2 regions of the Flavobacterium zubiriense genome follow, and region 1 is predicted to be linked to the other one. Evidence: riboswitches for the same ligand, from Rfam matches in the RefSeq annotation. Region 1 holds a riboswitch; the other holds the start of a gene.
The links. A riboswitch is a leader RNA that binds a small molecule or an ion and turns the genes downstream of it on or off. The one in region 1 is predicted to bind cobalamin.
Positions count from the first base shown of each region.

Region 2: linked by a shared signal. The riboswitch ahead of AAGV28_RS15135 (PKD-like domain-containing protein) and the one ahead of AAGV28_RS08330 (TonB-dependent receptor plug domain-containing protein) in region 1 are both predicted to bind cobalamin.

Region 1 is NZ_JBCFQL010000007.1:185,211-188,852, reverse strand. Features, by position in the region: gene AAGV28_RS08340 (adenosylcobinamide-GDP ribazoletransferase) at 1-779, shown strand, start outside; gene cobC (alpha-ribazole phosphatase) at 764-1,288, shown strand; cobalamin riboswitch at 1,392-1,648, shown strand; gene AAGV28_RS08330 (TonB-dependent receptor plug domain-containing protein) at 1,761-3,533, shown strand; gene AAGV28_RS08325 (DUF5074 domain-containing protein) at 3,538-3,642, shown strand, end outside.
Region 2 is NZ_JBCFQL010000019.1:46,637-50,278, forward strand. Features, by position in the region: gene AAGV28_RS15125 (GIY-YIG nuclease family protein) at 1-98, shown strand, start outside; gene AAGV28_RS15130 (endonuclease/exonuclease/phosphatase family protein) at 603-1,439, shown strand; cobalamin riboswitch at 1,637-1,875, shown strand; gene AAGV28_RS15135 (PKD-like domain-containing protein) at 2,170-3,291, shown strand; gene AAGV28_RS15140 (LacI family DNA-binding transcriptional regulator) at 3,464-3,642, shown strand, end outside.

The DNA.
Region 1 (3,642 bases):
AAAAAGAACTCCATATATTTTTTACGGCATTACTATTTTATACCCGAATTCCTTGCCCTAAAAACATCAATCATCATCCGGATTATTTAAACAAAGCTTCGAGATATTTTCCATTAATTGGTTGGATTGTAGGAGGAATCAGTTTTGTTGTTTTCTATCTTTCCACCTTAATTTTTTCTACTGAAATTGCAGTTGTGCTTTCAATGATTGCCAGTATTCTGGTTACTGGAGCATTTCATGAAGATGGTTTTGCTGATGTTTGTGATGGTTTTGGTGGCGGATGGACTAAAGAAAAGATTCTTTTAATCATGAAAGACAGTGCCATTGGAGCTTATGGAGCGATTGGCTTAGTATTGCTTTTTTTATTAAAGTTTCAAAGTTTGGTTCAATTAGTTGAAGAAACAAATTCAATAGTGATTGGTTTTTTATTGTTTGTTTCAGGACATGCTTTAAGCCGCTTAGCCGCAATATCAATTGTTTTTACCCACGAATATTCAAGAGAAGATGCGACAAGCAAAAGCAAGCCTATTGCTCAAAGTTTTAGCTGGAGAGAAGTAGTTGGTGCTTTCTTTTTTGGATTGTTACCGCTTATAGTATTGGCTATTTTTAATTGGCAAATACTATTGGTTTTAATTCCTGTTTTCTTATTCCGATTTTTTATGGCTCGTTATTTCCAAAAATGGATAGACGGCTACACTGGTGATTGTCTTGGCGCTACTCAGCAAGTTTGTGAAGTTGTTTTTTATCTATCAAGTATTGCTTTATGGAAGTTTATTTAGTTCGACATACTGAAACGGTTTGCAAAAAAGGCATTTGTTACGGACAATCTGATGTGGATTTGAAAGTACCTTTTTTAGAACAATTTGAATCAATAAAAAAACAATTACCATCTGATGCTGTTTTTTATTCGAGTCCATTATCTCGATGTACAGCGTTGGCAAAATATCTATCATCTTCATCAATTAGTATCGATTCTCGATTGATGGAAATGAATTTTGGGGATTGGGAAATGAAAAAATGGGACGCTATTCCTGAAGCTGACTTTACGCCTTGGATGACTGATTTTGTAAATGTAACCGTTCCTAATGGCGAATCTTTTGTAGCTTTACATTATCGTGTAAATGAGTTTTTAGAAGAATTGGTTTCAAAATATAATTCGAAAAAAATAGTGCTTATTACGCATGCTGGAGTAATCCGAAGCATTTTGTGTGCCTATTCAAATTCACCATTGAAGGACGCTTTTACAAACAAAGTAGATTTTGGCGATGTTATAAAGATAGAACTATAACTATAACTTGAATTAGAAATATCTATATTACTGGTTTTTAGTGATTTATGATTACTATATCAAATATTGATATAAATTTGATTTTTAGCTGAATTAAGTTTTATCTTTGCTGCCGTATTGAGGTTGCTATTTTTTATTGAAAAATAGCATTAAAAGGGAATCAAGTGAATGATTATTGATGAATTTAGATTTTATATCTGCAATTTAAATTTCATAATCACTAATCAAAATCTTGAGCTGTACCCGCAACTGTAAGCTATCAAGCTTGTTGTTATCTACAAAACCATTGTTCGCCACGGCGGATGAGAAGGTAAACAACAAGACGCAAGCCAGGAGACCTGCCTTAAACATTAATAAATATCGAACTCTCGGGAAAAAGAGTTTAGAAATTATGACTTTAAGGATAAGACTTGTTTTTTTTATTTTGTTGTTGTGCCAATTTATTTCGGCGCAGAACGATACTATTACCAAATTGAAAGAAGTTATAGTTTCTGATGCTAATCTTAAAAAATATTCCAGTTCGCAATCCGTTTTAAAGCTTAATGATTCTATTATCAATAAAAATGAAGCTTTGTTGACTGATTTATTAAATTTTAATTCCACAATTTACTTCAAAGAGTACGGTCGCGGAATGCTTTCTACAGTTTCTTTTAGAGGTACAACAGCCTCGCAAACAGCAGTAATTTGGAACGGAATTAATATTAATTCACAAATGAATGGAAGTACTGATTTTAATACCATTTCAGGTACTGATTACAATTCAGTTAGTGTAAAGGCTGGCGGAGGAAGTTTGATTTACGGAAGCGGAGCCATCGGAGGTACGGTTCATTTAAATAATGATTTGGTGTTTTATGATCAATTTGAAAACAATTTAAAACTTGATTATGGGAGTTTTAATACTTTAGGAATAAATTATAAAGCGAATATTTCTAACAGAAAATGGAGTACTCACATTGGATTTTCAAGAAACAGCTCCACAAATGATTATAAATACTTAAATCAATATACCTGGAGAGGAGAGCAGCGTTGGAATCAAAATGGTGAATATGAGGTTATAACTATGAGTGCCAATTTAGGATATAAATTGGATGCAAAGAACACTTTAAAATTATACACTCAAACTTCAAATACCGATCGAAATACTTCATTAATTTTAGAATCTGAAACAAAAAGTAAGTATGTAAATGGTTTTAATAGAAATTTATTAGAATACGACGGCGATTTTGGAAGGTTTACGACCAATTTTAAAACAGCTTATATTTTTGAAAATTATCAATATTTTGCTAACAAAGCACTAAATAATTATAGCTTCGGAAAAACGGAAAGTTTGACAACCAAAGCTGATTTAGGATATACTTTATTTAAATCAACACAAATTAATGCCATTTTTGATTATAATCGAACAAAAGGTTTTGGTAGTGGTTTTGGCGACAATACCAGAGAGATTAGTTCAGCGGCTTTTTTGGTAAAACAAGACATTTTATCTAATTGGAAAAACGAAATTGGTATTCGAAAAGAATTTACAGATAATTATAAATCGCCTGTTTTATTTTCTCTTGGCTCATCTTATCAGATTAGTGAATTGTATCAATTAAAAATGAATTTATCCAGGAATTTTAGAATTCCAACTTTCAACGATTTGTATTGGGAAGAAGGAGGAAATCCGGATTTGAAACCAGAGAGCTCGTATCAGACAGAAATTGGAAATGTTTTTACTTTTAAAAATCTTACTCTAACGCAAAACTTCTATTATTTTAAAATAAAAGATATGTTGCAATGGGTTCCTGGGAATAATGGAATCTGGTCTCCACAAAACACGAATAAGGTAGCTAGTTATGGAGCCGAAACTTTATTGAATTGGAGAAAGCAATTGGGTAAAAATATTTTTGCTGCCAATGCTACTTATGCTCATACAATTTCAGAAAATAGCATTACCAAAAAACAACTTTTCTTTGTTCCATTTAACAAAGTAACAGCTGCTGTTTCTTATTCCAGAAATCGATTCTCGACCAATTGTCAATTTTTATATAATGGTTTTGTCTATACTCGAACCGATAATAATCCGGATGAAACGGTAAAGAGTTATAAGGTGACTAATATTGGAATCGATTATGATTTTAAATTTTTAGAATCTTTTAAACTAGGCTTTCAGGTTCTAAATTTATTTAATGAAGTTTACGAAAGTCTTGAAAGCAGACCTATGCCAGGTCGCAATTTTAATATGTATTTAACCTTGAAATTTTAATAGTATGAAATTAACTAAATTATTTTTATTAGCATTAAGCATATCGCTTTTTGTTTCTTGTTCTAACGACGACGATGTTTCTAATGATGATCCTAAAGGGATTTATGAC
Region 2 (3,642 bases), on a different contig from region 1:
AATTTTTCAATTCTAAATCTGAGGCAATGAAAAGAGAAAAATATTTAAAAACTGGAATAGGACGTGAATTTATTAAAAATATTATTCAAAACTTTTAACTCGTCGGTTCATATCCGCCACGGCGGACACAGGTTCGAGTCTCCGAAGCGGCGGACTACTAGAAAAGCTTCATAGAAATATGAGGCTTTTTTTATGGAATAAAACTAAAAAACTCACATCAACCACTCCGGAATACTAAAAAATTCTTCATAGAGATATGTAGTTTATCAAGTCATCACCCACCTTAACTTATAAGAGCCTGTTTATATTTAGAGCCTATTTAAATTTATTTAAAAAAAGAAAATTTCTTTTTCCCCGTCCGTAAAGGGTGCAAAATTTCTTAAAAATTTATCAAAATTACACCCTTTAGGGATAGGGGAAATTAATTTTGATGAATTTTAAACAGACTCTTATTAAAAAAATTCTTTTCCCTATTCCTAAAAGGAAAGCTTCTTAAAATAAAATTTAACAAAAACATTATACACATAAAGAATAGAATTTAGAAAGCAGCTTATAACTTTGCTAAAAACTAAAATTCACCAACTATAATTAATTTACCATCTATGAAAAATAAAATAACAGTACTAGTATTATTATTGTTTATAGTACAAATTAAAGCTCAAAACTTAAACGTAATGACTTATAATATCCGTCTCGACGTGGCTTCTGATGGAGAAAACAGTTGGTCTCATCGCAAAGATTACTTTAATTCTCAAATTCAGTTTTACGAACCAGATGTGTTTGGAATTCAAGAAGCTACCCCTAATCAGGTTATTGATATTGCCACAGCACTTCCAGAATATAACCATGTGGGAATAGGACGAGAAGAAGAAGGAAAGGGAGAATCTTCGAATATATTTTATAAAAAAGAACATTTAAAAATACATAGTAGTGCTACTTTTTGGCTTTCCGAAACACCAAATAAAATTTCCAGAGGCTGGGATGCTGCATGCAATCGGGTATGTACGTATGCATTGTTTGAAGATCAAAAAAACAAACAAATGTTTTGGGTTTTTAATACGCATTTAGACCACATGGGAGAAGAAGCCAGAACAAAGGGAATTGAGTTAATTCTGCATAAAATGAAAGAGTTAAACACAAAAAATTATCCTGTTGTTTTTATGGGTGATTTTAATTTGGAACCTAGTTCAGAAAGTATTATTGCCTTAAAAAAAGTAATGAATGATACAAGAGATTTTTCAGTAAACAAACCTTTTGGTCCTTCGGGTACATTTAATGGCTTTAAGCATAATGAGCCTGTAACACTATTATTAGATTACATTTTCATCTCGCAACAAAACACATTTAAAGTGAAAAAATTTGCAGTATTGAGTGATTCAAAAGACTTAAAATACCCTTCAGATCATCTACCGGTTTACACTGAATTAAGCTACAAATAGAATATGCTGTTTTTAATACTCAAATTGATTTTATTAAAGCCATTGATAATTTCAAAAAAACTATTCGAATTACTAAAAAAGCTTCAGAGACATCTGAAGCTTTTTTATGATTATCCCCCGCTCATTTTTACAAGAACTTCAAAAAATACTTTTTACTTTTTTTCGAAAAACAACCGGATAACTCCAAAAAGTTTACTTACTTTTGCGGCCGCAATGGTTTGGCTATATTTTTCGGTAGAGTCAACTAAGAGGGAATCAGGTGTAAATCCTGAACAAGCCCGTTACTGTAAGTTCCATGCAACATTTTGACAGATTTTAAGAAAATAAAATTTTCTAGTAAATCTTAACTTTTGCCACTGTATCGCTTCAAAACGAGATGGGAAGGCAGCTCAAAATGGGGACAAGTCAGGAGACCTGCCACTGCGTATAAACTGAAGCTTTCGAGGACCAAAGCTTTCAACACAAAAGAACCAGATATAGATTTGGTTTCAATTTTTCCGATACTACTATTTTTAGTAAATAGAACTTTATGCATCTATGTAAATCTATATTACATGGAAGTTTAGTACTGTTTGTATGGATTGTATTTACAAATCCTTCCTACGTACAGAACCAACTTCCTGTACTAAAAAAAGAGTCCAACTCTTTAAAACCGCACCATTTAAGTGAGGTAATTCTGCATTTCTTCCAATTAAAAATATCAACAAACAATAACCTTTAAAATTAACAAATGAAGAAAATTCTCTTTACCCTATTCGTAATCATGTCCTTAACAGCATGTTCTGATGACGAAATTGCATCACCAGAAATCGGACTTACAGAACCAGATGGCGGTTATACAATTGACAAAATGCAGTGGCTTCGCATTCAACCTGAAGTAAAAAATGCCAATGATGCAACTTTTTCATGGTCCTTAGAGGGAGAAGAAATTGCCTCTACAGCTAATTTAGTTTACGTTTTTGCCGAAGCTGGAACTTACAACCTTGAATTTAAAGCAAAAAATGCTGGAGGAGAAAATAGCAAAACTTTTGCCATAACGGTAAACGACAAAACCTATTTGAATAAAATAACTCAGGTATTTGACTATTTCCCTGCTCCTGGACAATCCGTTAACAAATTTCCTACAGCGACCGAGGATGACACTAGTGAGTCCATGCGCGTAAAAGCACAAACAGCTCTTAAAGCTGGTAATTTAATCAGTCTAGGAGGATTTGGTGGTTATGTGGTATTTGGCTTTGACCATACGGTAATCAACAAAGAAGGGAATGATTTTTCGGTATTAGGCAACGCATTTACTAACGGTGCTGAACCCGGAATTATCATGGTTTCTTATGATGCAAATGGAAACGGAAAAGCCGATGACGAATGGTATGAAATTGCTGGATCAGAACACAGCAAGTCAACAACCATTAAAAACTACGAAATAACCTATTACAAGCCAGAAACCGAACCTACAAATGCTAGTGAACCCAATTACATTCGCTGGACGGATAACCAAGAACAAACAGGCTACATTGCTAAAAACAGATTCAACACCCAATCGTATTTTCCATTATGGAAAGGAGAAACAATAACGCTAAAAGGGACTTTATTAACTTCTAATTTAGTACAACAAGGATTCTGGATGACTCCACCGTATGAATGGGGTTATGCTGACAACTGGCCTAATACGGATGCCAAAACACAAATTAATTTGGATTGGGCTGTGGATAAAGATGGCAAAGCGGTACAATTACAAGGCATAGATTTTGTAAAAGTATATACTGCTAATCTCGCTGGCAACAGTGTAACAGGAGAAGCTTCAACCGAAGTGTCTGGTTTTACCGATTTGAATTTAGTTCTAAATAAATAGATGCAATATTTTCAAAGCTACTTAAATACTAGTCCTTTTTATAAAAACTCCTGAGTAATCGGGAGTTTTTATATTTAAAGCTTGTTAGAATTCTATTTTTTTTTAAAATTTAACTCCCTTCTATTTCGCTATTTCAAAATAAAATTCTATTTTCGTAAACGATTACGGAAGAATGAAAAATAAAATAACCATTAGCGACATTGCCAAAGAATTAGGAATTGCTCCTGCTACGGTTTCCCGTGCGTTAAGTAATCATCCTGAAATAAGTGCCAGTACCAAGAAAAAAGTAAAAGCCGTTGCCGAACGTTTGGATTATATGCCTAACAAAATAGCTTCATCGTTACGCTCTGG